Regions from separate parts of the Nocardiopsis sp. CA-288880 genome, predicted to be linked through region 3. Evidence: riboswitches for the same ligand, from Rfam matches in the RefSeq annotation. Region 3 holds a riboswitch; each other region holds the start of a gene.
The links. A riboswitch is a leader RNA that binds a small molecule or an ion and turns the genes downstream of it on or off. The one in region 3 is predicted to bind cobalamin.
Positions count from the first base shown of each region.

Region 1: linked by a shared signal. The riboswitch ahead of cobN (cobaltochelatase subunit CobN) and the one ahead of ACQPYD_RS31370 (ribonucleoside-diphosphate reductase subunit alpha) in region 3 are both predicted to bind cobalamin.
Region 2: linked by a shared signal. The riboswitch ahead of ACQPYD_RS29400 (ABC transporter substrate-binding protein) and the one ahead of ACQPYD_RS31370 (ribonucleoside-diphosphate reductase subunit alpha) in region 3 are both predicted to bind cobalamin.
Region 4: linked by a shared signal. The riboswitch ahead of metE (5-methyltetrahydropteroyltriglutamate--homocysteine S-methyltransferase) and the one ahead of ACQPYD_RS31370 (ribonucleoside-diphosphate reductase subunit alpha) in region 3 are both predicted to bind cobalamin.

Region 1 covers NZ_CP192105.1:6,820,916-6,828,760, reverse strand. Annotated here, with positions in the region: gene ACQPYD_RS29395 (FecCD family ABC transporter permease) at 1-457, shown strand, start outside; gene ACQPYD_RS29390 (ABC transporter ATP-binding protein) at 454-1,272, shown strand; cobalamin riboswitch at 1,287-1,424, shown strand; gene cobN (cobaltochelatase subunit CobN) at 1,459-5,049, shown strand; gene cobF (precorrin-6A synthase (deacetylating)) at 5,046-5,771, shown strand; partial or broken gene ACQPYD_RS29375 (cobyric acid synthase) at 5,768-7,129, shown strand; gene ACQPYD_RS29370 (cobalt-precorrin-6A reductase) at 7,460-7,845, shown strand, end outside.
Region 2 covers NZ_CP192105.1:6,829,135-6,836,979, forward strand. Annotated here, with positions in the region: gene ACQPYD_RS29395 (FecCD family ABC transporter permease) at 1-186, opposite strand, end outside; gene ACQPYD_RS29400 (ABC transporter substrate-binding protein) at 183-1,241, opposite strand; cobalamin riboswitch at 1,302-1,511, opposite strand; gene ACQPYD_RS29405 (alpha/beta fold hydrolase) at 1,690-2,772, opposite strand; gene ACQPYD_RS29410 (DUF6924 domain-containing protein) at 3,255-3,761, shown strand; partial or broken gene ACQPYD_RS29415 (IS481 family transposase) at 3,765-3,866, opposite strand; gene msrA (peptide-methionine (S)-S-oxide reductase MsrA) at 3,976-4,632, opposite strand; gene rarD (EamA family transporter RarD) at 5,039-6,016, shown strand; gene ACQPYD_RS29430 (flagellar associated protein) at 6,139-7,080, shown strand; gene ACQPYD_RS29435 (hypothetical protein) at 7,289-7,845, shown strand, end outside.
Region 3 covers NZ_CP192105.1:7,267,359-7,275,203, reverse strand. Annotated here, with positions in the region: gene ACQPYD_RS31385 (sigma-70 family RNA polymerase sigma factor) at 146-2,944, shown strand; gene ACQPYD_RS31380 (NYN domain-containing protein) at 3,143-4,813, shown strand; gene ACQPYD_RS31375 (hypothetical protein) at 4,841-5,413, shown strand; cobalamin riboswitch at 5,860-6,050, shown strand; gene ACQPYD_RS31370 (ribonucleoside-diphosphate reductase subunit alpha) at 6,208-7,845, shown strand, end outside.
Region 4 covers NZ_CP192105.1:5,687,436-5,695,280, reverse strand. Annotated here, with positions in the region: gene ACQPYD_RS24660 (polysaccharide deacetylase family protein) at 1-985, opposite strand, end outside; gene ACQPYD_RS24655 (polysaccharide deacetylase family protein) at 1,175-2,728, opposite strand; cobalamin riboswitch at 2,991-3,165, shown strand; gene metE (5-methyltetrahydropteroyltriglutamate--homocysteine S-methyltransferase) at 3,326-5,617, shown strand; gene ACQPYD_RS24645 (DUF3558 domain-containing protein) at 5,844-6,854, opposite strand; gene ACQPYD_RS24640 (coiled-coil domain-containing protein) at 7,359-7,845, opposite strand, start outside.

The sequences.
Region 1 (7,845 bases), 450 kb from region 3:
GCTGCTGGGCTCCCTCGGCGGCGCCGGATGGACCGACGTGCTCCTGGGCGCCGCGGTGCTGTGCCTCGTGCTCGCCGTCTGCCTCGCCCACACCACCACCCTGGACGCCTTCGCCTTCGGCGAGGAGGCCGCGGCGAACCTGGGCGTCCGGGTGGGCCGGGCCCGCGTGCTGCTGCTGAGCGCCACCGCGCTGCTCACAGCGGTGCTGGTCAGCTCCACGGGCGCGATCGGGTTCGTGGGCCTGGTCCTGCCGCACGCCGCACGGGCCCTCACCGGCTCCTCCCACGCCCGGCTGCTGCCGGTCACCGCGCTGGCGGGGGCGGTCTTCCTGGTGTGGGTGGACACGGTCGCCCGGACCGCGCTGGACCCGCAGGAGATCCCGGTGGGGGTGGTCACCTCCCTCATCGGGGTGCCCGCCTTCGTCGCCGTGCTGTACCGAGTGAGGAGGAAGACGTGAACCACTCCGTCCAGGCCCCCGGGGAGGGGCTGCGCGCCGACCGGGTCAGCCTCGGGATCGGCGGCCGTCTCGTGCTCGACGGCGTCACCCTCGCCACCCGCCCCGGTGAGACCGTCGGGCTGCTGGGCCCCAACGGGTCGGGCAAGTCCACCCTGCTGCGGCTGCTCGCCGGGGTGCTCGGCCCCTCCGCCGGGGCGGTCACCCTGGACGGCCGGCCGCTGGACCGGGTCGGCCGCCGGGCCGTGGCACGGCGCGTGGCCACCGTCCAGCAGCAGGCGCACACCCAGACCGAGCTGACGGTCCGCGAGGTGGTGGCCCTGGGACGCATCCCGCACCGCCGGTCCTGGACGCCCATGACCCCGGCCGACCTGGAGGCCGTGGCGCGGGCGCTGGAGCGCACCGGACTGGCGGACCGGGCCGACCAGTCCTGGCACACCCTGTCCGGCGGCGAACGCCAGCGCGCCCAGATCGCCCGGGCCCTGGCCCAGGAACCCGGCGAGCTCCTGCTCGACGAACCCACCAACCACCTCGACATCCAGTACCAGCTCGACCTGATGGAGCTGGTCACGGGCCTGCCGGTGACCACCGTGATCGCCCTGCACGACCTCAACCTGGCGGCGATGTACTGCGACCGCCTGGTCGTGCTCCGAGAGGGCCGGGCGGTCGCCGGGGGCACGCCCTCCGAGGTCCTGACCTCCGACCTCATCGGAGAGGTGTACGGGGTCCCGGCCGAGGTCACCCCGGGGGCCGACGGCCCGGTGGTCCGCTTCCTGCGCCGGGGCGCCGTCCCCCCGGGGCGGGCCGGCCGCTCCTGACGTCCCCGCCGGGACCGGAGGAGGGGCTCCCGGCTACAGTGTGAATCCTTTGCCCGTGGTACAGGAACCCGGTGAGATTCCGGGGCGGTTCCGCCACTGTGACACCCCGACGAGGGGTGCAGCCAGACACTGGCCCGGGCAGTCCGACCGCCGACGGGGCGAGAACCCCGAGGGAGGAGCCCGGCCATGACGGTCCGGATCGCTCTGCTGTCCACGTCCGACACCGACCTGCTGTCCGCGCGGGCCAGCGGCGCCGCCTACCTGTGGGCCAACCCGTCCCGCGCCTCCGACGCCGAACTCACCGGCGCCGTCGAGCGCGCCGACCTCGTGGTGGTGCGCCTGCTGGGCTCCTCGCACGACCTGTGGCCCGGTCTGGCCGCCGTCCGCGAGCGGGGCACGCCCCTGGTGGTCCTCAGCGGCGAGCAGCAGCCCAGCGCCGAGCTCATGGAGCACTCCACCGTGCCCATCGGGGTGGCGACCGAGGCCCACCGCTACCTCGCCGAGGGCGGTCCGGCCAACCTCGGCCGCCTGCACGCCTTCCTGTCGGACACCGTGCTGCTGACCGGGGAGGGGTTCGAGCCTCCGTCGGCGCTCCCGCCGTGGGGCTTCGCCGAGCGCGAGCGGCCGCACGGCCAGGGGCTCCCCGAGGTGGGCATCCTCTACTACCGGGCCCACGAGGCGGGCGGCAACACGGCGTTCGCGCACGCCCTGGCCGACGCCGTCGACGCGACCGGCCGGGCCGTGGGCGTCCCCGTCTTCGCCGGGTCGCTGCGCTCGGCCCCCGACGACCTCTACGAGGCGCTCGGCCGCTTCGACGCCCTGGTGGTCACGGTCCTCGCGGCGGGCGGCAGCGTGCCCGCGTCCGCGAGCGCGGGCGGCGACGACGAGGCCTGGGACGTGGAGCGCATGGCCGCCTTGGACGTCCCCGTCCTCCAGGGCCTGTGCCTGACCAGTTCGCGCGCGGACTGGGAGGCTTCCGACGACGGGGTCACCCCGCTCGACTCGGCCACCCAGATCGCCATCCCCGAGTTCGACGGCCGCATCATCACGGTGCCGTTCTCCTTCAAGGAGATCGACAGCGACGGGCTGCCCCGCTACGTCGCCGACCCCGAGCGCTGCACGCGGCTGGCCGGGACCGCCGTCGCCCACGCCCGGCTCCGGCACGTGCCGCCCGCCGAGAAGCGGATCGCCGTGGTCCTGTCCGCCTATCCCACCAAGCACGCGCGCATCGGCAACGCCGTCGGGCTCGACACCCCCCGCTCCCTGGTGCGCCTGCTGCGCCGCCTGCGCCGGGAGGGCTACGACCTGGGCGCGCCCGACGCCCTCCCCGGCCTGGACCTGCCCGACGAGACGGAGGCGGGCGACGCCCTGATCCACGCCCTGATCGCGGCGGGCGGCCAGGACGAGGACTGGCTGACCTCCGTCCAGCTCACCGAGGCCCACGTGCGCATCACCCCCGAGCAGTACGCCGACTGGACCCGGGACCTGGACCCGGCGCTGAAGGAGGCGATGGCCGAGGCGTGGGGCGCCGCACCCGGCAAGCTGTACGTGAACGAACAGGGCGAACTCGTGCTGGCCGCCCTGCGGGCGGGCAACGTCGTCGTGCTGGTCCAGCCCCCGCGTGGTTTCGGCGAGAACCCGATCGCGATCTACCACGACCCCGACCTGGCCCCCAGCCACCACTACCTGGCGGCCTACCGCTGGCTGGAGCACGGGTTCGGCGCGCACGCCGTCGTGCACCTGGGCAAGCACGGCTCCCTGGAGTGGCTGCCCGGGAAGAACGCCGCGCTCTCCGCCGGCTGCGCGACCGACGCGGCCCTGGGCGACCTCCCGCTGGTCTACCCGTTCCTGGTGAACGACCCGGGGGAGGGGGCCCAGGCCAAGCGCCGGGCCCACGCCACGGTCGTCGACCACCTCATCCCCCCGATGGCCCGGGCGGAGAGCTACGGCGACATCGCACGCCTGGAGCAGCTCCTGGACGAGCACGCCAACATCGCGGCGATGGACCCGGCCAAGCTGCCCGCGGTCCGCGGCGAGATCTGGGCCCTGATGCGCGCCGCCGAGATGCACCGCGACCTCGGTCTGGACGAGCGGCCCGACGACGAGGAGTTCGACGACTTCCTGCTGCACGTCGACGGCTGGCTGTGCGAGATCAAGGACACCCAGATCCGCGACGGCCTGCACGTGCTGGGGGCGGCGCCGGAGGGCGCGGCCCGGGTGAACCTGGTCCTGTCCGTGCTGCGCGCCGCCCAGGTCTGGGGAGGCGTGGGCGGCGCGGTGCCCGGCCTGCGGGCCGCCCTCGGCCTCAAGGAGGACGCGCCCACCCAGGAGGTCGACGCGGTGGAGGCGCTGGCCCGCGGCCTCGTCGAGCGCATGGAGGCCGCCGGGTGGGACCCGGCGGCCGCGCGGGACCTGCACGACGACCCCGGGGTGCGCCGCGTCCTGGAGTTCGCCGCCGAGCAGGTGGTCCCCCGGCTGGCCCGCACCACCGACGAGATCGACCACGTCCTGCACGCCCTGAACGGCGGTTTCGTTCCGGCGGGCCCGTCCGGCTCCCCGCTGCGCGGACTGGTCAACGTGCTGCCGACCGGCCGCAACTTCTACACGGTCGACCCGCGCGCGGTCCCCTCCCGGCTCGCCTGGCAGACCGGCCAGGCCATGGCCGAGTCCCTGCTGCGCCGCCACCTGGACGAGACCGGCGCCTACCCGGAGTCGGTCGGCCTGTCGGTGTGGGGCACCTCCGCGATGCGCACCTCCGGCGACGACATCGCCGAGGTCCTGGCCCTGCTCGGGGTCCGGCCCGAGTGGGACGAGGCCTCCCGCCGGGTCGGCCGGCTCCACGTGGTGCCGCTGGAGGAGCTGGGGCGTCCGCGCATCGACGTCACCGTGCGCATCTCCGGCTTCTTCCGCGACGCCTTCCCGCACGTGGTCGCCATGCTGGACGACGCGGTCGGCCTCGTCGCCGGGCTCGACGAGCCGGACGAGCAGAACCACGTGCGCGCCCACACGAACGCCGACCTGGCCGAGCACGGCGACCGGCGCCGCGCCACCACCCGGATCTTCGGCTCCGCCCCCGGCTCCTACGGCGCGGGCATCCTCCAGGTCGTGGAGTCCGGCAACTGGCGCGACGACCGCGACCTCGCCGAGGTCTACACGGCCTGGGGCGGTTTCGCGTACGGCCGCGACCTCGCCGGTGTGCCCGCGGCCGACGACATGCGGACCAACTACCGCCGGATCAAGGTCGCCGCGAAGAACATCGACAGCGCCGAGCACGACATCGCCGACTCCGACGACTACTTCCAGTACCACGGCGGCATGATCGCCACCGTGCGCGCCCTCAGCGGGGCCGACCCCAAGGCCTACGTCGGCGACTCCACCTCGCCCGACGCGGTGCGCACACGCCCCCTGGCGGACGAGACCGCCCGGGTGTTCCGCGCCCGGGTGGTCAACCCCCGCTGGATCGCGGCCATGCGGCGGCACGGCTACAAGGGCGCCTTCGAGCTGGCCGCGACCGTCGACTACCTGTTCGGCTTCGACGCCACGGCCGGGGTCGTGCACGACTGGATGTACGAGAAGCTCGCCGCCGAGTACGTCCTGGACGCCGAGACCCAGGAGTTCCTGCGCCGCTCCAACCCCTGGGCGCTGCACGGCATCGTCGAGCGCCTGCACGAGGCCGCGCGGCGCGGGCTGTGGGCGGAGCCGGACCCGGCCACCCTGGAGGCCCTCACCGAGGTCTACCTGGAGGTCGAGGGCGACCTGGAGGAGCGGTCCGAGTGAGGGTGCGGATCCTGGGGATCGGCATGGGCCCCCAGCACGTCACCGGCGAGGTCGCCGAGGCCCTGCGGGGCTGCGACTACGCGGTGGCCGTCGACAAGGGGGCGGACGACGGGCTGCTGGCCCTGCGCCGGGCCGTCTGCGACGCCTTCGGCGTCCCGCTGGCCACCGTGCCCGACCCCGAGCGCGACCGCGACGACCCCGCCGACTACCCGGCGGCGGTCGCCGACTGGCACGAGGCCCGCGTGGCCGCCTTCGAGCGGGTGCTCGGCGAGCGCGGCGGCACCGCGGCCTTCCTGGTCTGGGGCGACCCCTCCCTGTACGACTCCACCCTGCGCATCGTGCGGCGGATCGCCGAGCGCGGGCACGTGGAGGCGGACTACGACGTGCTCCCCGGGATCAGCGCGCCCCAGGTCCTGGCCGCCCGGCACCGGATCGTGCTGCACGGGGTCGGCCGCCCGGTGCACGTGACCCCGGCGCGGCGGCTGCGCGAGGCCGTCGACGCGGGGCAGGACAACATCGTGGTCGTGCTCGGCGGACGGCACGGGTTCGAGGGGCTGGAGGACTGGTCCCTCTGGTGGGGGGCCAACCTGGGCGCCGACTCCGAGGAACTGGTCGCCGGACGGGTGGGCGAGGTGCTGCCCGAGATCGCTGCGGCCCGCCGGAGGGCCAGGGAGAGGGCCGGCTGGATGATGGACACCGCGCTGCTGAGGAGGCCGGAGTGACAGGGCTCCTGGTCGCCGGGACCACCTCCGACGCGGGCAAGAGCGTGGTCACCACCGCCCTGTGCCGGGCCTTCGCCCGCCGGGGCGTGCGGGTGGCGCCGTACAAGGCGCAGAACATGTCCAACAACTCGATGGTCTGCCACGGCCCGGACGGGCGCCCGGCGGAGATCGGCCGCGCCCAGTGGGTGCAGGCGCTGGCAGCCCGCGCCCTCCCCGAGCCCGCGATGAACCCGGTGCTGCTCAAACCCGGCAGCGACCGGCGCAGCCACGCCGTGCTGCTCGGCCACCCCGCCGGGGAGGTGTCCTCCTCCGACTGGGAGGCGGGGCGGCGCCACCTGGCCGAGGCCGCGCACGCCGCCTTCGACGACCTGTCCGCACGCTACGACGTCGTCGTCGCCGAGGGCGCGGGCAGCCCCGCCGAGATCAACCTGCGCGCGGGCGACTACGTGAACATGGGCCTGGCCCGCCACGCGGGGATGCCCGTGGTCGTGGTCGGCGACATCGACCGGGGCGGGGTGTTCGCCGCGATGTACGGGACGGTGGCGCTGCTGGAGCCCGAGGACCAGGCCCTGATCGCCGGTTTCGCCGTCAACAAGTTCCGTGGCGACCACGCCCTGCTCCGGCCGGGGCTGGACGACCTCGAACGGATCACCGGCCGCCGGATGTTCGGGACCCTGCCGTGGGACCCGGGGCTGTGGCTGGACTCCGAGGACGCCCTCGACCTGGAGGGGCGGCGGGCCGCGGGGGAGGCGGCGCTGCGGGTGGCGGTGGTGCGCCTGCCCCGGATCAGCAACTTCACCGACGTGGACGCGCTCGGCCTGGAACCCGGGCTCGACGTGGTCTTCGCCTCCGGTCCGCGCGACATCGCCGACGCCGACCTCGTGGTGCTGCCGGGCACCCGTTCCACCCTCGCCGACCTGGCCTGGCTGCGCTCGCGCGGACTGGACACGGCGATCACCGGACACGTCCGCCGCGGACGTCCGCTGCTCGGCGTCTGCGGCGGCTTCCAGATGCTCGGGCACACCGTCACCGACCCCGAGGGGGTCGAGGCCGCGCCGGGGGCGTCCGCCGAGGGGCTGGGCCTCCTCGACGTGCGCACCGACTTCACCGCCGACAAGGTCCTCCGCCTGCCGGAGGGGGAGGCCCTGGGCGCGCCCGCGAGCGGTTACGAGATCCACCACGGCCGGATCACGGTGGGCGGGGGCGCGGAGGAGTTCCTGGGCGGGGCGCGTGCGGGCAACGTCTTCGGGACCATGTGGCACGGCAGCCTGGAGGGCGACGCCTTCCGGGCGGCCTTCCTCGCCCGGACACTGGAGTACGGGCCGTCCGGGACGGACTTCCCCGCGGCGCGCGAGCGGCGCATGGACCTGCTCGCCGACCTGGCGGAGCGGTACCTGGACGTCGACGCCCTGCTCGGGCTGGCCCTCGACGGGGCTCCCGCCGGACTCCCCGTGCTCGGTCCGGGAGCCGCCCTCCCGTCACCCTCCACCACCCTCAACGGTTGGCCTGCGGCCGCGGTCCCTCCCTCTTCGTCACCCTCCACCACCCTCAACGGTTGGCCTGCGGCCGCGGTCCCTCCCTCTTCGTCACCCTCCACCACCCTCAACGGTTGGCCTGCGGCCGCGGTCCCTCCCTCTTCGTCACCCTCCACCACCCTCAACGGACGCCTTCGGCGCAGCCCTTCTCCTCTGAGGCTCCTGCTCCTGGGGGGTACGTCCGAGGCCCGTGAGCTGGCCGCCCTGCTGGTCGGGGCGGGCGTGGACGTGACCACGTCGCTGGCCGGCCGGGTGGCCCGGCCGCGCCTGCCGGTGGGCAAGGTGCGGATCGGCGGGTTCGGCGGAGTGCCGGGGCTGCGCGCCGCCCTGGCCGACTACGACGCGGTCGTGGACGCCACCCACCCCTTCGCGCTCGGCATGACCGCCAACGCGGCCGCCGCCTGTACGGACCTGCCGCTGCTGCGGTTGGAGCGGCCGGGATGGGAGCCCGACCCGGCCTGGCACCACGCCGACACCCACGAGGAGGCGGCCGAGCTGGCGGCCGGGCTCGGCGGGCGGCCGTTCGTGACGGTCGGCCG
Region 2 (7,845 bases), 440 kb from region 3:
GTTCCACACGATGCCCTCGCGCAAGCGCGTCAGAGGGCTTTCGCCCCATCCGAACCGGGCGGCGGCCGACCTCCAGACCTCGGCGGGGGTGAGGTCGGCGGGCCCGATGGTGACGGCGACCGAGACCGACAGGCCGAGGAGCAGCAGGCCGGAGGTGACGAGCAGCGCCGGGCGCGCACCGCTCAACGGGCGTACCCGAGCTCGCGCAGGCCGTCGGCGACCAGTTCGATGCCCTCGACCGTGCGGATCGAGGGGTTCATCGCCTGCCCGCTGAGCAGGACGTACCGCTCCTCCCGCACGGCGGTGAGGTTGCGGGTGGCCGGGTTGTCCTCCAGGAACCCGATCTTGGCCGCCGCGCTCTCCGCGGTCTGGGAGTCGCGGGTCAGGTCGCCGAGCACGATGACGTCGGGGTCGCGGTCCGCGACGGTCTCCCAGTTGATCTGGGGCCATTCGCTGTGGGTGTCGTCGAAGGCGTTCTGCGCGCCGACGGCGGTGGTGATGGCGCCGGGGGCGCCGCAGCAGCCCGCGAGGTAGGGCGACTGCGCGTTGGCGAACCAGTACATGAGGGAGACGTCCTCGACCTCCAGGTCCCCGGTCGCGGCGTCCACCCGGCCCCGGAGCTCTCCGACCAGCTCCTCCCCGCGCTCCTCCACGCCGAAGATCTCGGCCAGGTCGTGGATCTCGCCGTAGACGGCGTCCAGGGTGAGCGGCTCGCTCCGGGAGCCGTCCCCGCCGCCCCCGTTGTCCTTGCCCGCGGCGCAGTCGGTCGGGGAGACGTACGAGGGCACGCCCAGCTCCTCGAACTGTTCGCGGGTGGCGACACCGCCGGCGCCGAGCGTGGAGACGAAGGACGCGGTCACGAGGTCGGGCTCGGCCTCCAGGACCCGCTCGAAGGAGGGGCTGTTCTCGGCCAGCCGCGGGATGTCCCCGTTGGCCTCCTCCAGGCCCTCCATGATCGGGTCGGTCCAGGTGGCGGTGCCGACCACCCGGTCCTCCAGCCCCAGGGAGAGGAGGATCTCGGTGGTGCCCTGGTTGAGGGAGACCGCCCGCTGCGGGGGCGCGTCGAGGGTGACCTCGTGGCCGCAGTTGTCGACGGTGCGGGGGTAACCGGACCCGGCGGCCGCTTCGGCGCCGTCGCCGCCCTGGTCGCCCTGCGGGCCGCAGGCGGTGAGGGCGAGGACGGGGACGAGCAGGAGGGCGAGGGAGGGGAGTGCGGAGGGCAGGAGGGCGTGGCGTGACATGGGGATGCCTCAGGTGTCGGGACTCGAACGCGGAGCCTGGCATGGATGCGCCTCCGCGCACTCGACGCGGAGGGGCCAGCAGGTCTTCGGACTCGGGTTCCTCCGGACGGGGTGCCTTCCCAGGGCGGTGCGCGCGGGCGCTTCCGTCCGCGCGCGTGCCCCAGTGGCTCGTGTACCCCGCCCGTCCCCCACACCGCTGCGCGTCAGCTCCGGATTCGCACCGGATTCCCTGACCACCTAGGTGGTACGACTGGCCCCGGAAGGGTACCAAGGGCCCCGCGCGCCCTCCGGGGCGGGCGGGACCCCGGGCGGGCGGGGCCCTTGCCCGCGGCGCCCCGCCCCCGGCGGGCGGCTCCGGCGTCCCTCCCGGACCCGCCGGACGCTCACGGCGGGCGCCCTCGCGGCGGCCGTCCGGGCGGCGTGCCGGAACGCCGCCCCGGGGGCCGGGTCACCCATCGAGGAAGCGGAGCAGCTCCGCGGTGACGAACTCGGGGTTCTCCTCGACGAGCCAGTGCCCCGCGCCCGGCACCTCCACCGCGCGCACGATGTCGGTCATGCGCGTGTCCACGGTGGCCCGGACCGGGTCGAGTTGCCCCTGGGCGGTCATGACCAGGGCCGGGACGTCGACCGGTTCCGCTTCCACGGTGTCGCGGACGTCCTCGTCGAGGGTGCGGTAGAGGTCGAAACCGCCGGCGAGGGCCTCGGGCCTGGCGTAGGTCCGCGCGTACTCGTCGATCTCGGCCTCGGTGAACGGGGACCGGTCCGAGGTGCCCCCGAACGCCGTTCCGTTGAAGGAGACCTGGGGGTAGAACAGCGCCAGGTAGTCGCGAACGTCGTCGCCGACCACCGTCTCGGGGATCCCGGGCTGGGAGTGGAAGGCGATGTGCCAGCTCATCGAGCGGTAGGCGGACGCGTCGATCCCGGGCCCGGGGAGCGGAAGGTCGAGGTAGCCGAGGCGGTCGGTGTCCTCGGGGAACCGGGCGGCGTACTGGAAGGCCACCGCGGCTCCGAGGTCGTGCCCGACGACAGCGGCGCCGTCCACCCCGAGCTCGTCGGCGATCAGGGTGTGTACGTACCCGGCCAGGGTGGCTTTGTCGTAACCGGTCGGCGAACCGGTGCTGTCGCCCAGCCCGGGGAGGTCGACGGCGTAGACGGTGTGGTGCTCGGCGAGTTCCGGCATGATCGACCACCAGCCGTACCAGGTCTGCGGCCAGCCGTGGAGCAGCACCAGCGGCGTGCCGCTGCCGCCGGTCACGTAGTGCATGCGGACTCCGTCGACGTCGGCGAACTCGTGTCGGAACGTGCCCTCGAACTCGGGATCGCCCTGGGTGGCGGCCGCGTAGGGGGGAACGTCCTCCTCGGGGGCCGGCGTGGCGCAGGCCGCGACGCCGGCCATGAGCAGGAGGGCGAGCAGGGGTGCCGCCGTCGCCCGCGCGGCTCGGAGGAGGCCGCGCGGGGAAGGCCGCGGGGTGGTCGTCGGTCCGGGGGCGCGGACGCCGTCCCCGGACGTGGTCGCCTGGTCGGTACTCATGGGGGCTCTTTCTGTCGAGGTGCGCCCAGTCTCGACAGGATCTCCGCTTATGGCACTGAAAATTGCGGTTCCGGCAAGTTGCCCCCCGGGGATGTGGGCAAGGGCGTGCTCCACGCCGCGGGAAGTGACTTCGTGCGGGGCGGCGGGTGTGCGCGCCCCCGGGGCGGCGAGGCCCCTCACCCGGTCGCGGACCGAGGCGGACGCAGGGCCCCGCGTACCCTCCGGGGCGGGCGCACCGTCGCGGCCGTCCGCATCCGCCGGGTCCACCGGTACTCCGCCGGGACGGAGGGAGTGGCCGCCGGCACGCGTGTAGGTGTGGTTGCGGGCCGGGGAACCGCCCGACGCACCGCTTCCTGCTTCGTGCGGACCCGGGTGGCTGCGCAGGAGTGCCGACCCGGACTGAGGCTCGGGGTGTCGGTTCCGGCCGCTACCTTCTTCCGGCAGGCAGTTCCGACGCCCCGTGGCACCCCCTTGGAGCAGTGATGATTCCGGCACGACCACGACTGCCCGAATACGACGAGTTCTCGGCCGTGATCTTCAGGACCGACTTCACCGACGAGGCCGCATGGACGCAGGTCGTCGCCCAAGTGCGACTGTCCGCTCTGGACGACGCCGATCCCGAAAGGTTCTACACCGTCGTCGACGTACCCCTGCTGGGCGGTGCTGACAGCGAGACCGTTCTGGCTGCGCTCGCCGCGTGGCGGGAGGGGTGGGAACCCCCTGCGGTGGTGTTCGTCGCCGACAGCACCACCATGGGCTCCGACCTCTCTCCCCTTCTCGCCGTCACGACCCTGACCGGGGAGGACGCCCTGGACGGCGAGGAGTACGAGGAAACGGTCGAGCACGGACCCGCCTTCCGGACCCTTCCCCGCGAGATCCACGCGATCCATGCCAACGTCGAGGGGGCCAACACGGGCTTCCAGGATTTCTCCTCCGCCGCACGCGAGGCCCCGGACGGGGTCTACCGCTCCTGCGGCGAGGACGACTGACGCGGACGCCCGTCGCGGCGGCCGGCCGTCGTCGACCACACAGCGGGCCGGCGCCAGGCGTCCGGCGGGTGTGAGGCGGGCGTCGGCGTGGGTGGTGAGGGGCATCGAGGGCCTTCCGGTCCGGTGGTGGATGTCGCGATCCACACCGTTGCCGGAGGCCCTCTCCGCGTGTGTCGGCCGGGGTGGGTGCCACCGACCTCCATGGTCGGTACGGCTAGCCCACGACGCCGATGGGGCAGCTGGCGCCCGTACCGCCGATGCCGCAGTACCCGTTGGGGTTCTTGGCGTCGGACAAATACTGTTGGTGGTACTCCTCGGCGAAGTAGAAGGCCTTGAGCGGCGCGATCTCGGTGGTGATCGGGCCGTACCCGGCGGCGGTCAGCACCGGCTGGAAGGCGTCGCGCGTGGCCTCGGCGACGGCCTTCTGGGCCTCGTCGTGGTAGTAGATCGCCGAGCGGTACTGGGTGCCGGTGTCGTTGCCCTGGCGCATCCCCTGGGTCGGGTCGTGGCCCTCCCAGAAGGCCTTGAGGACCTCCGCGTAGGTGATCCGGCCGGGGTTGAACACCACCCGCACGACCTCGGTGTGCCCGGTCAGGCCGGAGCAGACCTCCTCGTAGGTGGGGTTGGGCGTGTAACCGCCCGCGTAGCCGACCGCGGTGGTGACGATGCCGCGCTCGGCGCCGAGGCGCCAGAAGATCCGCTCGGCCCCCCAGAAGCAGCCCATCGCCACGTCGGCGATCTCGCTCCCCTCGGGGTAGGGCGGGGTGAGTGGCGTGCCGAGCACGGTGTGCACCGCGTGCACCGGCATCGGGGTGTCCCGGCCGGGCAGGGCACGCGCTGGGTCGACCATGGTCGCTTTTCTCCCGAACATGACTCCAGGCTATCCGCGACGCGGGCGCGGCGCACGGCCCCGTTCACGCCTGTGGACGACACCGCCGGGAGCGGGGCGGGCGGGCCCCTTCCGGCGGCGCGGAGGACCTCCCTCCGACCGGCCCCGCGCGGGCTCGCCCCTCGGCCCAGGGGGCGTTCTCCGCACTCGCCCCACACCGGCCCCGCACGGACCCGCCCCCTCCCCGCCCGCGGCCCGGCGCCGAAGGTCCGCCCGGGAGAGCGGCGGCGCCGCCCGACCACCCCGACCACCCCGACCACCCCGACCACCCCGACCACCCCGACCACCCCGACCACCCCGACCACCAGGAGCATGACCCTCCTCACGAGTCCGGGTATCGCCCGATATGAGGCAGACACACCCAAGAATTCGTCCTACCATTGCGTACGTGCCGGAATCCAACCGCGGCGTCGCCCTCGGGGCAAGCGCCTTCCTCCTGTGGGGCTTCGCGGCCCTGTACTGGCCGTTCCTCTCCGCCTCCGAACCCAGCGAGATCCTCGCCCACCGCATGGTGTGGGCCCTGCTGGCGATGTGCGTCATCCTCCTGCTCGCCCGCCGGGGCTGGTCCTGGCTCCCCGCCGTGCTCCGCAGCCCCCGGCGCCTCCTGCCCGTCGCCGCCGCGGCCGTCCTGATCTCCCTCAACTGGTGGGGGTTCATCTACTCCGTCTCCGTGGAGCAGACCCTCCAGGCCTCCCTGGCGTACTTCATCAACCCCCTGATGTCGGTGTGTCTGGGGGTGCTGCTGTTCTCCGAGCGGCTGCGCACGGCCCAGTGGGTGGCGGTCGCCCTGGGCGTCCTCGCCGTGGTCGTGATGACGATCGGCTACGGCGTGACGCCGTGGCTCGCGCTGCTCATGGCCTCCTCGTTCGCCGCCTACAGCGCGGTCAAGAAGTACGTCGACCTCGACGGGATGCAGAGCCTGACCGTCGAGACGCTGGTGATGTTCCTGCCGGCGCTGGGCTTCGTGGTCTATCTGGAGGCCACGGGGGCCGGAACCATGTTCTCGGTGTCGCCCGCCCACACGGCGCTGCTGGTCGGCGGCGGGTTCGTGACCGCCCTGCCCCTGCTGCTCTTCGGCGTGGCCGCCCGCCAGGTGCCCCTGAGCGTCATCGGCATGCTCCAGTACATCGCCCCGACCATGATGTTCTTCATCGGCTGGCTCATCCAGGGCGAGGAGATGCCGCTCGCCCGCTGGATCGGCTTCGCCCTGGTCTGGTCGGCGCTGTGCGTGTTCGTCCTCGACCAGCTGAGCGGCGTCCGCTCGCGCTCCCGCGCACGGGCCAGGGCCAGGCTGGACCTCATGGAGCAGGAGGCGGAACGGGAGAGGGAGCCCGAGAAGCACGCCCGACCGGACAACGAGGAGTGACCCGGACGGATTTCCCCGTTTCGGAGAACACAAACTACCCTGCGTGACACTGTGCTAACGTCAGGTCGCGAACCGGTCACCGCACCGGTTCCGACCAGGCAGCACGTCCCGGAGGGTCCCTCATGCCCCGCACCAGCCGAACGGCCCGCGCCATGCGCGTCGCCTCGGCCGCGTGCTCCATGAGCCCCTCCCTGCTCGGCCTGCCGCTCCTCGTGGGGGCGTTCCTCACCACCCTGTGGCTCTTCGGGGCCTCACCCGTCCACGCGGACGCCCTCGGCGGCGCCCTCGACGGGACCGGGGCCCTCGCGCGGACCGGGGCGGGCGCGATCACCGGGACCGGCGCCGCCCTCGGCGGCACCGGCTCGGACGCGCTGGGGAACGCCGGCGCGCTCGGGCTCGACCGCCCCGGCTCCCTCGACCAGGTCGTCCCGGAGCGGGTCGCCGAACCGGTCTCCCGGACCCTCGGCACCGTCCACCAGGGCCTGGGCCGACAGGACGGGGACGGCGCGGCCGGGCTCCTGGACGATCCCGGCTGGCCGGTGGACGAGCTCCGCGAAGGGGCCCGCCGGGTGGTCGGAGACCTCGACCGCACCCGTCGGGACACCGCCCAGAACCTCCTCTCCCCCGCCGTCGACGCCGTGTCCGGCGTCCGGGACGCCCCGGCCCCGGACGGGGTCCGGGCGCGCGAGGGGGAGCCGGAATCCGCCGACCGCGCCCGTGGGCGGAACGGGCGCCATGACGCCCCGTCCGCCTCCGCCGGCGCCCCCGGCGGGCACGGGACCGTGTACGCCTACGCCCCGTCCGCCGCACCCGCCGCCGAGGCCCCCTCCGCCGAGGCGGACGCGGAGCCCGGCGACACCGGCGCCTCCGCCGCGACGGCGCCCTCCGCCCAGCTGGCCACCGGCTCCGCCGCGCCCGCGGGCGGCGCCGCCCCCGCGGTCGCCGGCTACCTCACGGCTCCGCCCGTCACCGCTCCCGCGGCCTCCGCCGTACTCCTGGCCTCCCGCTCGCTGCACCCCGTGCCGAGCGGTCCCAGCGACGACCCCACCGTCTCCCCCGACTAGGGCGGTCCCACCGCGCGGTGTCCCCTTCCCGCGCGCGGACCGTTCCCAGCGCGGCGTCCCCGCCGCACCTCCTGGGAGCTGACCTGAGTCCCGTGCCGCCGTTCACGTGATTCATGTCAGCCGGTGGTCCACCTCCGGCCCAGGTCGTCGGCGCCCCGGGCGCACGGCTTCCACGAATGCACCGACCACAGCTTCCGGAAGGAATTCCATGACGCAGGCCAAGCGAATCTCAGCCAGGGCCGTCCTGCTCGCCGCGGGCACCGCGGGCTTCGTCGCCCTCGGCGCCGGGATCGCGGGCGCCGAGGGACTCGACTCCCCCGTCCGCGAGGTCACGCCGCTCGTCGAGCGGGCCCTGGTGGAGGGCGTCGCCCCCACCGTGAACAGCCTGGCCCCCGAAGGGGTCGGCCCCATCGCGGGCACCGCCCTGTCCGAGCTCCAGGACAGCGCGCACAACCCGGACCGGCCCGCCCCCGACCTCTCCGCGCCGCTGCCCCGGGGCACGGACGTCGCCACCCCGGTCGGGACCGTCCCCAACCCCGTCCCCGCCCTGGCCGACACCGTGTCCGGCGCCCAGGACGCCACGGGGCTGGACGGCAACCCCCACGACACCGTCGGCCACACCGCGGGCGCCGTCGTGGAGGAGCGCGCCGTGGCGGCCGGGGGGGTGCTGGAGGACACCGCGCGGGGCGTCGGGTCCGAGGCCGAGGCGACCCTCGTCGAGGTGGTGCCGCACACCGTGGAGGCCACCTACGCCCTGCGCGACCA
Region 3 (7,845 bases):
TATTTTTTTCGAGTACGTGTTCTTCCGACGACGAACCAGCGTTCTTCCTGGATTGTGGCGGGATCAGATGAGAGGACGTTCGGTGTCCGACGCCGACAGAAATCACACAGGGACACTCGTCGGTGACGCTGAGATCATCAGGCGGGTGCGTGGCGGCGACACCGCCGCCTACGCGACTCTGTACGAGCGGCACGCGGCGTCGGCGCGCGGACTGGCCAGGCAGCTGTTGCGCGGGGAGGCGGAGGCGGAGGACGCCGTCGCCGAGGCGTTCACCCGGGTGCTCAGCGTCATCCGGAGGGGCAAGGGCCCCGAGGACTCCTTCCGTCCCTACCTGCTCACCGCGGTGCGCAACGCCGCGTACGACCGGGGTCGGGGGGAGAAGCGCCAGGTCGTCACGGACGACATGGAGAGCCTCGTCCCGGGCCAGCCGTTCGTGGACCCGGCGCTGGAGGGGCTGGAGAGATCACTGATCGCCCGCGCCTTCCTCTCCCTTCCGGAGCGGTGGCAGGCCGTCCTCTGGCACACCGAGATCGAGGGCACCAAGCCGGCCGAGGCCGCGCCCCTGCTCGGCATGAACCCGAACGGGGTCGCCGCCCTCGCCTACCGGGCCCGGGAGGGGCTCCGGCAGGCCTACCTCCAGATGCACCTGGCCGGCGGCGCGGCCGCGGAGGCGTGCCGCCCGACCCTGGGGCTCCTCGGCGGCTACGTCCGGGGCGGCCTCTCCAAACGGGACACCGCCAAGGTCGACACGCACATGGACGGCTGCGCGGACTGCCGTGAGGTGTACGCGGAGCTGATGGACGTCAACGTCGGCCTGCGCGGGGTCGTCCTCCCGCTGGTGGTCGGCTCCGGGGCGGCGGGCTACCTCGCCCTCACCCCGGGCGGCGCGGCCACGGGAGCCTGGTGGGGCCGGATGTCGCGCCGCCAGCAGCAGGCGGCGGCCGGCGGCGCCGCCGCCGCGGGCATGGCGGTCGCGGTCGCGCTCGCCCTGACCGGCGGGGAGGCTCCGATGGGTCCCGCGGACCCGCCCCCGGTGGCGGCCCCGCAGGAGGAACCCGTTCCCGCGCCCGCGCCGGGGGACCCGGCCGCCCCCGACACGCCTCCGGGCCCGCCGCCCGCCGCCCCGCCCGCGGACGCCCCGCCCCCCGCCGCACCGGGGGAGCCGGCGGCCCCTGACCGGCCCGCGCCCCCGGAGGCCCCGGCGGAGCCGGCCGTGCCCCCGGCGGACGTCCCCGAGGAGGAGGTGGTCGAGGACGCCCCCGAACCGCTGTTCGCGGCGGGCATCGATCCCGTCGGCGCGCTCCTCCCGGGCAGCGAGGGGATCGTGGTCCTGGACGTCCGCAACATCGGCGCGTCCACGGTCGAGGACGTCATCGCGGTGATCACGCTGCCGCCGGGGGTCGAGATGGTCTCCTCCGGCGGCGCCGGCAGCTCCGTCCCCATGGCGACCGGGAACGGCGACTGGAGCTGCTCGTCGGGCAGCGGCGGCGGCCGCTGCGCGCACCCGCGGATGGCGTCCGGGCAGAACAGCACCCAGTTCCTGGACGTGCGCGTGGACGCCGGGGCCGACGTCGGCGTGCCCGCGTCCGTGACGGTGTCCTCCGGAGGCGTGGCCGCCAGTGCGACCGGCGAGCGCGGGGTCTCCTCCGAGGGGGTGGCCGCGCGCTACGCGACGGCCGGCCGGGTACGGACCGAGAGCGTCGGCAACGCGCTGATGACCTGCGTGGAGCCGGAGCGGGACCACGGGGGGCACTGGCCGTGGCCGTGGCCCTGGCGGCCCGGGAACCCCGGCGTCCCCGGCGCCGGCCCCGGGACAGGGGGAACCCCGGGCGCCGACGGGCGCACCGGTCCGGAGGCCGACGCGGACCTGGCCCGCGCACCGCGGGGGCCGCTGCCCGCTGAGCCCGGCACGGAGGCCTCCCCGGAGGAAGAGGAGACCCCCGGGGACGATGCGGAGGGAGGGGACGGCGGCGCCCCTGACGGAGCCGGCGCCCTGCCGGACGGCGTGTCGCCCACGGACCCGGAGCGGGACCCGGCCCCGGAGCGGGACCCCGACCCGGAGGACGCGGACGGCGGCCCCGCGCCCGCCCCGGAACCCGGTCCGGACCCGTCCTCCGGGGCCGGGCCGGAGGCGCCGGACGGCCCCTGTGCCGACGCGCGCCTGAGGCAGGGGGAGCACCGCGACAACGACAACTGGGTGATGGCCCCCCTCGAGGGCGATCCGGACGCCGCCACCTCGGCGAGCGCCGCGACCTGGGAGCTCCCCGAGGGCGGCGCGGTCCGCTGGGCGGGGCTGTACTTCTCGGCCGCGGGCGCCCCCGACGCCCCCACGGCCCGGGTCCGGGGGCCGGGCATGACGTCCTACCGGACCGTGGCCGCCACCGACACGAAGGTCGCGGACCTGCCCGGGTACCCCGCCTACCAGGCGTTCGCCGAGGTCACCGACCTCGTGAGGGCCCAGGGCGGCGGCGAGTGGTGGGTGGGCGACGTGCCGGCCCGGGAGGGCCGGGGCGTCTACGCCGGGTGGAGCCTGGTGGTGGTCCTGGAGGACCCGGGCATCGGCTCCTACAACCAGGCGATGGTGCTCGACGACACCGGGGCGGTCTTCCGGAGCCCCACGGGGATGTCGTTCCCGGTGTCGGGCCTGCTCCCCGCCGCGGTGCCCTCCCACGTGGACGTGGTGGCCTGGGAGGGCGACGCCGACCTGCGGGGGGACCGGGTGACGGTGGACGGCCGCGCGGTCGCCCCGAGCGGCGGGCACGGGGAGGAGGACAACGCCTTCGCGAGTTCCGCGCGCGGGGCCGTGGGGGACCCCTTCACCTTCGGTACCGACGTCGTACGATTCGACCCAGTACTCGGCCGGGAAACGGATATCCGAATCCTCACCGAACAGGACGCGGTACTGGTCGGCGTCGTGGCGCTGACCGCCCCGATGCGTACCTGAAGTCCGGTATTCGCGACGGGTTTCCCGGCAGGCCCGGGCGGCCGGAAAAGCCCGCCCCCCAACGGGATCCCGCCTGTGTGTAGTGGGTCCATAACTTTCCGTATTCAAAGAGGGCACGCAAAACCAGACAGACTTGGCTAGGCTGTGCCCCGGTCATGGATATGGCCCCAGAGTCAAAAGGGAAGGGGGCGGTGTCACGTGGACCGCTGCGCGTTGTTCGTTGACGCGGGATACCTTCTCGCGGACGGCGCGATGGCCGTGCACGGAACCCGCAACCGGGACTCCGTCTCCTGGGACTACTCCGGACTCGTCCAGTTCCTCAACGAGGTCGCACGGGACCGCACCGGTCTTCCGCTGCTGCGTTGCTACTGGTACGAGGCCGTCGCCGACGACCGGCGCTCCCAGGAGCAGGACGGCATCGCCGACATCCCCGGCGTCAAGTTCCGTGCCGCGAGGATACGGCCCGGCCGCCGCGAGGGCGTGGAGAGCTATGTCCAGCGCGACATCACCACGCTGGCACGCACCGGCGTCCTGTGCGACGCCGTCCTGGTCAGCGGTGACGAGGACATGGCTTCCGTCGTCGCCGACGTCCAGGACATGGGCGTGCGCGTCACCGTCGTGCACGTGTCCGTCGAGGGCAACTGGACCATCTCCCGGGCCCTGCGCCGGGAGTGCGACGACCTCATCGAGATCGGGGCGGGCCACCTGCGCCCGCACGTCAACCTCCTCACCAGCAGCGGCTCCTCCCAGGAGACCGCGGCCAAGACCACGACGCCGTTCGCCAACGGCCGGTCCCGTTCCGCGCCCGAGACGCAGCGGCAGCCCGTCGCGGCCCAGCCCGGCGGCGCCCGGGTCGACCCGGTGGGATCCTCCAGCGGCGGCCTGGAGGCGATGTTCGCGGGGACCGGGGGCCAGCCCGCCCCCCAGGGCAGCGCCATGGACCAGCTGCGCGCCATGCGGAGGTCCCTCGCGCAGCAGCGCGGCGGGGACCACCTCGTCGGACCGGGGGGCGACGGCGCCCAGCAGCCGGGCGGCATCGACGCCAACGGATTCCCGTCCGGCGGGCAGACCCCGCCCGGCACGGGCGGCGGCTCCTACCCCGGCCACCCGGTGACCGGGGGGCACCCCGCACACAACGGGCAGCAGGGCTATCCCGTCACCGACGGACACCCGTCGATGCGCGGCGCGGACCCGAGCGGCTACGGCATGCCCGCGAGGCCGGCCTCCGGGTCGGGGCCGATGACCGGATCGCAGCCCTCCTTCAACGGCACGGGACCCCAGCAGTCCTTCGCTGGGACGGGGCCGCAGCGCTCGTTCGCGTCGGACGGCCAACCCGGCCACGCGCCACCTCCGAGAAGCGCCCCACCCCAGGACCCACGGCAGGATCCGCGCCAGGACCCGCGCTACGGGGGCGGGGACGGCTCCGGATTCGGGGGAGCGGCCGACGCAAACCCTACCTATGGGACCAGTACGGAAACTGACACCGCTCACCGCGGTGGGGCAGCCTCCCCCTACGGGGGGCCGCCACCTACTGGTCCCGAACCCGCCAGCCGGTTCAGCGCCGGCGGCTACCAGGAATCCCGTCCCAGTCCTGGATATCCACAGCAGACACGTCCCGCCGCGCATACCGTTGACGAAGCGGTGCATGTCGCGCACAAGGAAGGGAACGACTTCGCGGAGTCGATCGCTCGCGAGGCGCCCGCCCTGTGGGTGGAGGCCGTACTCGCCCGCAGGCCCAGGATGCCCTCCGACCTGGAGGCGCGCCTGCTCCAGGGCTCCTCGCTGCCGATCGACCACCTGTTGCGTGACGAGGTCCGTGACGGACTGCGCCAGGGGTTCTGGCAGGCCCTGGAGCGGGCCAGGTCCTGACAGGGCGCGCGGGAGTGCGAGTAGGGGATGGGGGCGATGCGGTTGACCCACGTGACGACGGCAGAACTCGACCGTTGGGAATTCCACGCTGTCCGGTCCGGTGAGCACGGACGGGTCGCCGCCCAACTCCTGGACCTGGCCAACCGGGTCGACGCGGGGAGCGAGGTCTCGCGCGCGGAGCTGTTCGTGCGCGCGGGGGAGCAGTGGGAGATCGCCCAGGAGTTCGAGCGCGCCTGCTCGGCCTACCAGAGGGCGATCGACGACGGCGGGGCCACGGTGATCGACGCCCGCGCGCTCAGCGCCGGGGCACTCCTGCAACTGGACGAGGTCGACCAGGCCTACGCCCACCTCAAACGCCTGGAGGGCGAGGATCCGCCCGGACTCCAGACCTTCATCCACGTGGCGGAGGCGCTGTACGCGCACGACGACCTGGAGGGCGCCGAGCGGTGGGCGACGGTCGGCGCGCACCGGTTCCTCGACCGGGCCTCCTCGCCCTACGTCCGCGACCTCCTGGTGGAGCTCCTGCGCATCCGGTTCCGCATCCGCACCGACCTGGGGCTGTCCGAGGACCGGCTGGACCGCAGACTCGACGAGGAGTGACCCCGGCCGTGCGGGCCGGGGCGCTCCGGCCCGGACCCGGCGGAGTGAGCTTTCCGACGTGCGGGCGTGCCGCCGACACGCCCGGGGCGGTGGAGGCGCTGATCTGCGCCCGACCGCTCCGGTCCGGGCCCGGCCGCCGCGGACACGGCCGTGTGGTCAGCGGCACCGGCCCGACGGGCGCCGTCCGAACCGCCTCGGAAGCGGCGTTCCGGGCGTTCGGCCGCCCCTCGGGAGGTGCTGCCGGTCCCGGGGAGCCCCGGCGACGATCTAGGCTGTGTCCGGTCGCCTCCCAGCTGCCCAGACGAGGCGCGACATCCCCCTGAACCGGGTGCCCGAGGCCCTCTCATACCACGGCCCACGCGTGTGTTCGACGATCGTCGAAGAATCCGAGAAATCGATGACACGCCATCATCTTGCGGTGTTCCAACGCACGGCCCCCTAGATGTAGTATCTGTCCCGCTGGTGGTTCACCCCTCGGGGTGAGGCAAGAGGGAACCCGGTGCGAAGCCGGGGCTGCCCCGCAGCGGTATGTGGGAACGAAGCCGTCACAGGCACTGGGGACCCCCGAAGGCCCCGGGAAGCGACGGTGCGTAGGCCGCCCACGAGCCCGAAGACCTGCCACCGGTGCGCACGTGAGCGTGCGCCGACGACGGGGCTTCGAGGGTGAGCCGCCGCGACCCACCGGTCGGACGACCGCACGCACCCGGTGCGTCGGTCCCCCGGTGCGTGCCGCGCACCTTGCCCATCGTGTCCCCTCCCCGCCGGGACTCTTCTACCGAGGTTGGAGCCGCTGTATGACCCTTGACGTCGAGGCCGTGCCCGTATCCGTTCGGCCCGAGCCGACCAACGAGGGCGCGCCCCCCGCCGCCGTCGACCGGATCGAGCACGTCGTGACCGAGGCCTGTGCGAGGCTCACCGGTGTTTCGGCGGAGAAGGTCCTCACCGAGGCCCGCCGCGGCTTCTACCCCGGCATCCCCGACGCCGAGGTCGAGCTCGCCCTGGTCATGGCCGCCCGCAGCTTCGTGGAGGTCGACCCGGACTACTCGTTCGTGGCCGCCCGCCTGCTGCTGGACAAGCTGCGCCGCGAGGCCCTCACCTTCATCAGCGGCGCCCCCGACGCCGCAGGGCAGTCCGAGATGGGCGAGCGCTACGCCGCCTACCTGGCCGCCTACGTCGGCCGCGGCATCGACCTGGGCCAGCTCGACCCGGCGCTCGCCGGGTTCGACCTGGAGCGCCTGGGCGCCGCCCTGCGCCCCGAGCGCGACGAGCAGTTCACCTTCCTCGGCATCCAGACCCTCTACGACCGCTACTTCCTGCACAGCGACGAGGTCCGCTACGAGCTGCCGCAGGCGTTCTTCATGCGCGTCGCCATGGGGCTGGCCCTCAACGAGGACGACCGCGAGGCCCGCGCCATCGAGTTCTACGAGCTGCTGTCCTCGTTCGACTTCATGGCCTCCACGCCCACCCTGTTCAACGCCGGCACGGTGCGCGCGCAGCTGTCCTCCTGCTTCCTCACCACCGTCGGCGACGACCTCCAGGCCATCTTCCACGGCATCAGCAACAACGCGATGCTGTCCAAGTACTCGGGCGGGCTCGGCAACGACTGGACCCCGGTGCGCGGCCTCGGCTCGCACATCCGCGGCACCAACGGCAAGAGCCAGGGCGTCGTCCCGTTCCTGAAGATCGCCAACGACACCGCCGTCGCGGTCAACCAGGGCGGCAAGCGCAAGGGCGCCGTGTGCGCCTACCTGGAGACCTGGCACATCGACATCGAGGAGTTCCTCGACCTCCGCAAGAACACCGGCGACGACCGCCGCCGCACCCACGACATGAACACCGCGAACTGGGTTCCGGACCTGTTCATGCAGCGTGTGGAGCAGGGCGGCAGCTGGACCCTGTTCTCGCCGGACGAGGTCCCCGACCTGCACGACAAGTACGGCACCGACTTCGCCGAGGCCTACGAGAAGTACGAGGCCGCCGCGGAGGAGGGCCGGATCAAGGTCGCCAAGAAGATCCCCGCGGTCGACCTCTGGCGTCGCATGCTGACCATGCTGTTCGAGACCGGGCACCCCTGGATCACCTTCAAGGACCCGTCCAACCTGCGCTCGCCGCAGCAGCACGTCGGCGTCGTGCACTCCTCCAACCTGTGCACCGAGATCACGCTGAACACCAGCGCCGACGAGGTCGCCGTCTGCAACCTGGGCTCGGTCAACCTGGCCCAGCACGTGGGCCCCGACGGCCTGGACGCCGAGCGCCTGCGCCGCACCGTCCGCACCGCCGTGCGCATGCTCGACAACGTCATCGACGTGAACTTCTACACGATCCCCGAGGCGCGCCGCGCGAACATGCGCCACCGCCCCGTGGGCCTCGGCCTGATGGGTTTCCAGGACGCCCTGTTCAAGCTGCGCACCCCGTTCGCCTCCGAGGGCGCG
Region 4 (7,845 bases), 1.6 Mb from region 3:
CGTAGGTGAGCGCGACGCACTCGGTCCCCGGGGCCTCGCAGTCCAGGTCCGGGTCGCCGGCGGCGACCACCCCCGGCGCGGTCGGGAAGGACTCCGGGACGGCTCCGGGCGGGTCCACCGCGAGCACGGGGTCCTCCGCCGCCGACGCCTCTCGGGCGCGCTCTCCCAGGTCGGACAGGAGGGGCGCGGCCTCCTCCGACGGCACCACCGCGACGATCCGGCCCGGTTCCGACGAGGGCGGGTGGCCGACCACCACCGGGGAGAGGTGGCCGTCGTCGAACTCCACGAGCAGGTCGCCGTCGGAGTTGAACCCCATGGAGTCGTAGGTGCGCACGACGGGGTGCAGTCCCTCCGGGTCCACGTCCGGGTTCCCGGCCAGCACCTCGTGCACGATCCCGTCGAGCCTCCCCAGGGCGTCGTCGTCCGCCAGGAGCTCCGTCGAGTACGCGGTGTGCCCGGTCTCCGCGTCGTACCAGTACGTTCCGTATCCCTGGCGCCGACCGTGCAGGTCCTCCTCGGTGCGGACCAGGCGCACGCCCAGGACGCCGCTCCCGGCGCCCACGACCTCCCAGTCGACCGCCAGGCGCACGGGGTCGCGGCTGGCCCCGCGGAAGTCCCGCACCTCGCGGTCCACCTGCTCGGCCAGCCGGGAGGCGAACGGTTCGGCCCCCTCGAACACCGGGTAGGAGACGTCGATCTCCACGCCGTCCGGCCGGTGGGGGTGGTCGCCGAAGTCCGCGGCGCCACCGGTCCACTCGGCGACCTCCTCGCCGGGCTCGTCCAGGAGCACGGTCATCAGCTCCGGGTCGTCGCCCTCCGCCGCGCCGCCCGTGCCGCAGGCGGTGAACAGCAACAGCGCCGCCACCGCCGCGCCGCTCCGGTGCGCCGCGCGTCGTGCGGCCCCTCCGGGGCGCCGGGGCCCCGCCCCCCGGTCGCGTCCCCGAGGGGGAGCGGTCTGGCCAGGACGGACTCGGCTCGTCGGCAACACCGGTCTCCCTCATCCCTGCGCGGGTGCTTACGCGGTTGATGGGAGCAACATAGGGGACGCCGTACGCGCGCCTGTGGCGGTGACCACATGTGGTCACCGCCACAGGAGGGGGCGCGGGTCCGCACCCGTCCGGAGCGTCGCGGCCGGGGCCGCCGGGAACCCGTCGGCCCCGTGAGCCCGCCGGCCTCAGGCCGCCTCGTCCCCCTCCGGTTCCCCGCCGTCCCCCTCCGCGTCGGCGGGGGGCTCGGGGGCCCCGTCGACGTAGGTCTCGCCCGGCTCGGTGGCGCCGAGCAGCTGGGAGACGGTGACCATGGTGTAGCCGCGCTCGTCCAGTTCCCGGATGATCTCGCGGGAGGCGTCGACGGTCGTGTCGTGGATGTCGTGCATGAGGACGATCGCCCCGGGGGAGGCGCCGTCGACGGCGCGGTCCGCGACCACCGACGACTTGCGGTCCTTCCAGTCGTTGGTGTCGATGCTCCACAGGATCTGGGCCAGGCCCATGTCGGCGGTCACCGAGGCGACCTCCGCGTCGGTGGACCCGTAGGGGGGTCTCATGAGGTCCATGGTGTACCCGGTCTCGCGGTACACCAGGGCCTGCACGGTTTCGAGGTCCGAGCGGATCCCGCCCGCTCCGAGCCCGGCCAGGTCGGGGTGGGAGAGGGTGTGGTTGGCCAGTTCGTGGCCCTCCGCGTAGGCGCGCCTCACGGTGCGCGGATCCTCCATGACCGGGTAGCCGGTGACGAAGAACGTCGCGCGGGCGTCGTACTCGGCCAGGGTGTCCAGCAGTTCGGGAGTGCGCCCGCCCGGGCCGTCGTCGTAGGTCAGGGCCACGCACTTGGACCCGGGGGCGGAGCAGTCGACGTCCTCGCCCGCGGGCGGCAGGACCCCGGGGACGGCCGTCTCCCGGCTGTCCCCCTCCTCCCGGGGCGGGGCCGCGACGGCGAAGTCGCGGACGCCCCGGGTCGCCGAGCGCAGCGCGCGCTCGCCCAGGTCCGACAGCAGGGGGGCGGACTCCGAGGCGGCGATAACGGCGTGGGTCCTGCCCTCTTCCACGGGGGCGACCTGTCCCGCGTCGAACTCCACGACGAGGTCGCCGGCGGGGTTGAACCCCACGGAGTCGTACAGCGAGGCGATCGGGTGCACCGCGTCCGGGGCCGCGGTCCCCGGGAGGGCGTCCCGCACGAGGCCGTTCAGCTCCTCCAGTTCCGCCTGGCCGGCGATCAGGGCGGTGGAGGGGTGGGTCGAGCCGGTGAGGGTGTCGTACCAGTAGGTGGTGTATCCCTCACGGGTTCCCTCGGAGTCGGTCTCCTCACGGGTCACGCGGACCCCGACGATGTCGTCGTTGGCCGCCGTCAGGTTCCACGCGGACTCGAAGGAGACCGCTCCGGGGTTGGCCGCCTCGAAGGCGTCCACCTCGGCGGCCAGCGCGCGGTCCAGGAAGTCGCTCAGCGGGTCGGCGCCGGGGACGACCGGGTAGGAGACCTCCGCGGCCACCCCGCCCTCGCGGGCGAGTTCGGCCTCGGCCAGGTCCACCACGTCGTCGGGGTCGACCACCGTCAGCCCGTCGGGCTCGCCGGCGGCGGGCGGGCCCGCCTCCGGCCCGCCGTCCGCCGACCCGGGGTGCGTATCGCTCTCGGGTTCGGAGGCGAGCACGCCGGGCGGGGAGACGGCCAGCCAGACCAGCCCCGCGACGACCGCCAGCGCGACCGCGATCGTGGACAGGGGGTGACCGGGGGCCATGGTCGGTTGGGACTGCTTGTTCACCAGGGGTTCTCCACGTACATCTTCAAACGAGCGATCGCGGGGAGCACGGGGGAGGGCTCGGCCACGCGACGCTTCATGTCGGTTGTGACGCCGACCGCGCAACAGGGGTTCGCGCTGTTTCCGGCCGGGGGCACAGGGCAGCACGCCGGGTACAGGGGCGGAGGGGTGCTCCCTATACTTGCAGGCGTGGAAGGTACATGCTCCACCCCGGAACCCGGGCCGCGCCCGGAAGGGGAGGGGTGTGTCGCAAGAGGGAACCCGGTGCGACTCCGGGACTGCCCCGCAGCGGTATGAGGGAACGAACGTCGCCATAAGCACTGGTAATCCGGTCGGAAAGGTCGGAAACCGGGAAGCGGCGGCCAGTAGGAGGACGGTGTCCGCGCCGTCCGCGCCCCCGAGTCCGAAGACCTGCCTCCACCCGGCGGCGCACCCGTGCCGCCGGTGGTCCCGTGCCCCGAGGGAGGGCCGAGGAGCGGCGGCAGGCGCACACGCCCACGGCGTGGCCCCGGGCATGTCCGCGTCCTCGCTCGCCCCCGTGGCCGGTACCCGGCTTTCGACGAGGGAGAGAAGCTCATGCCCGACACCCCCGAGGCCTCCCGGCCGTCCGTGCGCTCCACCGTGCACGGCTACCCCAGGATCGGCCCGAACCGAGAACTCAAGCGCGCCGCCGAGTCGTACTGGAGGGGCGAGACCACCGCGGAGGAGCTGGACGGCATCGCCGCCGACCTGCGCCTGGGCGTCTACACCCAGCTGCGCGAGGCGGGCGTCGACGACATCCCGTCCAACACGTTCTCGTACTACGACCACGTCCTGGACACCGCGGTCCTGTTCGACCTGGTGCCCTCCCGGTTCGCCTCGCCGGCCGCCGCCGGCGACCGCGACGAGGAGCTGCGCCGCTACTTCGCCCTCGCCCGGGGCGAGCAGGGGGCCCAGCCGCTGGAGATGACCAAGTGGTTCGACACCAACTACCACTACCTGGTCCCCGAGCTGTCGCCGAGCACCCGTCCGCGCCTGGTCGGTGACAAGCCCCTCGCCGAGTTCCGGGAGGCGGCCGAGGCGGGTTTCCCGACCCGCCCGGTCCTGGTCGGCCCGCTCACCTTCCTCCTGCTGGCCAAGGCCGCGGACGACGCACCCGAGGGCTGGCGCCCCGTCGAGCTGCTCGACCAGCTCCTGGACGCCTACGCCCAGCTCCTCGCCGGCCTCTCCGCCGCGGGGGCCGCCGAGGTGCAGCTGGACGAGCCGATCCTGGCCACCGACGAGGGACGCGCCGCCGTCGGGCTCCTGGAGCGGGTCTACCAGCGCCTGGGCTCCCTCGCCGAGCGCCCCTCCCTCCTGGTCTCGACCTACTTCGGCTCCATCGGGGCCCCCGCGCTGCGGATCCTGAAGGACTCCCCGGTGGAGGCCGTCGGCCTGGACCTGGTCACCGACGGCGAGGGCGTCGACGACCTCGTCAAGGTCTCGGGCCTCGGCAGCACCCGCCTGGTCGCCGGGGTGGTGGAGGGCCGCAACGTCTGGCGGACCGACGTCCCGGCCGCCGTGGCCGCGCTCGGCACCCTGCTCGCCCTCACGGACGAGCTGACGGTGAGCACGTCCTGCTCGCTCCTGCACGTGCCGATCGACCTCGACGCGGAGACCTCCCTCGCCCCCGAGCTGCGCGAGGCCCTGGCCTTCGCCAAGCAGAAGGCGTATGAGACGGCCCTCCTCGGCCGCGTCCTCTCGGCGGGGGCCGAGGCCGAGTACGCGGCGGGCGGCACCGGCGGCGGTCCCGCCTTCACGGACGCCCGCGTGCGCGCCCGCCTGGACGCCCTGGGCCCGGACGCCTACGAGCGCCCCCAGGACAGGGGCGCCCCCACGGACACGCCGCTGACCACGACCACCATCGGGTCGTTCCCCCAGACCGCGGAGCTGCGCCGCGCCCGCGCCGCGCACCGCCGGGGCACCCTGGCGGAGGACGCCTACAAGCAGATCCTCCGGGAGGAGATCGACCGGGTCGTCGCGCTCCAGGAGGAGATCGGGCTGGACGTGCTCGTGCACGGCGAGCCCGAGCGCAACGACATGGTCCAGTACTTCGCCGAGCAGCTGGAGGGCTACGCCACCACCGAGAACGGCTGGGTGCAGTCCTACGGTTCGCGGTGCGTCCGCCCGCCGATCCTGTTCGGCGACGTCTCGCGCCCCGAGCCGATGACCGTCGAGTGGATCACCTACGCCCAGTCGCGCACCGACAAGCCGGTCAAGGGCATGCTGACCGGCCCGGTGACCATGCTCGCCTGGTCGTTCGTGCGCACCGACCAGCCGCTGGGCGACACCGCCCGCCAGGTGGGTCTGGCACTGAGGGACGAGGTCGCCGACCTGGAGCGCGCGGGCATCCGCCACATCCAGGTGGACGAGGCGGCCCTGCGCGAGCTCCTGCCGCTGCGCGAGGAGCGGCGCGCCGCCTACCTGGACTGGGCGGTGAACTCCTTCCGCCTGGCCACGTCCGGTGTGTCGCCGTCCACGACGATCCACACGCACATGTGCTACTCGGAGTTCGGCCTCATCGTCGGCGGCATCGAGGCGCTGGACGCCGACGTGACCAGCGTCGAGGCCGCCCGCTCCCGGATGGAGCTGGTGGAGGACCTGGGCCGCCGCGGCTACAAGCGGGGGATCGGGCCCGGCGTGTACGACATCCACTCACCGCGGGTGCCGTCCGTGGAGGAGATCGAGGGCTCGCTGCGGCTGGCCGTGGCGCACATCGACGCCGGGAGCCTGTGGGTCAACCCCGACTGCGGTCTCAAGACGCGCGGCTACGCCGAGGCGGAGCAGGCCCTGCGCAACATGGTGGAGGCCGCCCGCCGGGTGCGCGCCGACCTGCCCGGCGTCGGCTAGCGGGATGTTCCGTGCCCGGCCCGGGCGCCTCCGGGGCGAGGCGGCCGGCGGTCTCCGCGAGCGCGGGGGCCCGTCCCGGGGCATCGGCCCCGCCGGTGCGTCCGGCGTGCGGTCTCCGCGAGCGCCCGGCCCGGGCGCCCGTGGCCTCTGGCCGGGCACGGGACGAAACGGACGGGGAGGGGCCGCGGCGACGCCGCGGCCCCTCCCCGTCCCTGCGGCGGACCGGTCAGGTGCCGACCACGGCCAGCGCGTCGGCGCCGGCGTTGAGCATGATCTCCTCGAGGTTGTCGGGGAGGACCAGGTCCTCCGCGGAGTCCTCGCCCGTGAAGGACGGGTGCAGCTGGTACGTGATGTGGATGTTCAGGTTCGCGGTCCTGACCAGCAGCACGGCCTCGGGGATGAGGTCGCCCACGAAGTCGTACTTCGTGACGATGAAGTGGGCCTCGTCGCCGAGCTCCACCTCCTTGCTCTCCTCCACGTCGCCGGCGTCGTACAGGGTGCTGTACTCGCTCTCGCCGGTGATCTGGGCGACCGTGTCCTGGAACTGGCTCGTCGCGGCCTCGACGGAGTCGGCGGCGGAGTAGGGGGTCTGGTACACGATCTCGAAGGAGGCGTAGCCGCCGGGGGCGTTGCCCTCCGGCAGGGTGGCGTCCAGGGTGTCGCAGTACGAGTTCTCGTCGCGGACGGACTTGTTGCCGCCGTCGGTGACGAGGAAGTCGGCCACGACCTGCTCGGTGAAGGCGTCGCAGGGCTCGGTGGGGACCGAGTAGGGGGGCTCGCCGGCGGGGGCCGCGTCGGGGTCCGGCTCCGGGGCCGGCTCGTCGCCGCCGGTCGCCTCCTCCGCGCTCGCGGAGGGCTCGGTCTCGGGCGGGGTGGCGACGGTCGTCCCGTCGTTGCCGTTGGTGACCAGCATGACCAGGACCGCGACCACGAGGACGACGATGACCACGCCGCCGCCGATGACGACCCACAGCCTGGCCTTGCCGCCGCCCTGGGGCGGCTGGGGCTGGGGATGGGGGTAGCCGGGGCCGCCGCCGTAGGGGGGCTGGCCGCCCGCGTACATCTGCTGCTCCGGGCCGGGGAAGCCCTGGCCGGGACCCGTGGGGGCGCCGTAGGCGGGCTGCCCGCCCGTGCCCGGGTCGCCGTAGGGGGCGCCGTAGGGGGGCTGGCCCCCGCTGTTGTCCCCGCCACCGTAGGGGTTCTGCGGTGGTTGGTTGTAAGGTCCGTTTTCGCTCATGGCTCCCCTCGCCCGTGATGTGCTGGCCGTGTTGTCTGGGACGCGTGTGCGTGCCGGTGGGTTCTCACGACTTCCGGGACCGCGCGGCCGTGCCGGAGCGCGTTCGGAGCGGTACAGGAGCCGTGCGAGGGGAGGCGCACCTACCGCCACCGCCTTCCCGCGGGCGAGGGCGGAGGCGTGGGGCCGGGCGTTCCCCGTCTCCGTGAGGAGGATCCCGGGGGACCGGGGGTGCCGATCGTGGCAGGCTCCGGGGGGATCCCCGGGCCGAGGTCGGGACCTGTGCATAGTAGCCGCGGGGTATGTCCCCGCGGCAGTCCCGACCAGGGGTAACAGGGTGAATCGTCACTGTTTTGTGTCGGTTGCGTGCGAGATCATGGTTCGTGTGACGCAATCGTGACGCCGCCGTCTGGATTCCGCGCCCGCGCCCGGGTAATGGGGCCGCTGTCCGCCGGGACGCCTCGGCCCGGCCGCGGCCGTCGCACCCGGGCCGGCGCGGCGCACGGCCTAGAACATCGAGATGTGCACGTGGTCGAAGTGGTTCTCGGTGAGGTTGCCCCGGTCAGACATGGCGCGCCAGTCGGTGTCGCCGCGGCGCACGTCCCAGATCTGCTGCCGGTAGATGACGTACATGATCCCGTAGTCGTCGGCGTGCTCCATCGCCCACTCGGAGATCGCCCAGCCGCGGTCGATCTGCTCCTGCGAGGGCATGCCGCCGTTCGGGTCCAGCATGAAGTCGCAGGCCCGTCCCAGCGGGTGCTCCCCGACGACCCAGCCGCCGACCGCCCGGTAGCAGCCCACGCCGCCCGCGTCCCGGCCCTCGCCGAACTCGTCGATGACCCGCTGGCGCATCAGCTCGGTGCGCGGGGTGATGTTGTACTGGCCGCCCATCGGCTGCTCGGGGTGGTCGGCGATCAGCCGGTCCACCTCGGTGCGTCGCTCCTCCAGCTCCTCCAGGTCCGCCTCGACCTCGGCCAGCCGCTCCTCCGCGGCC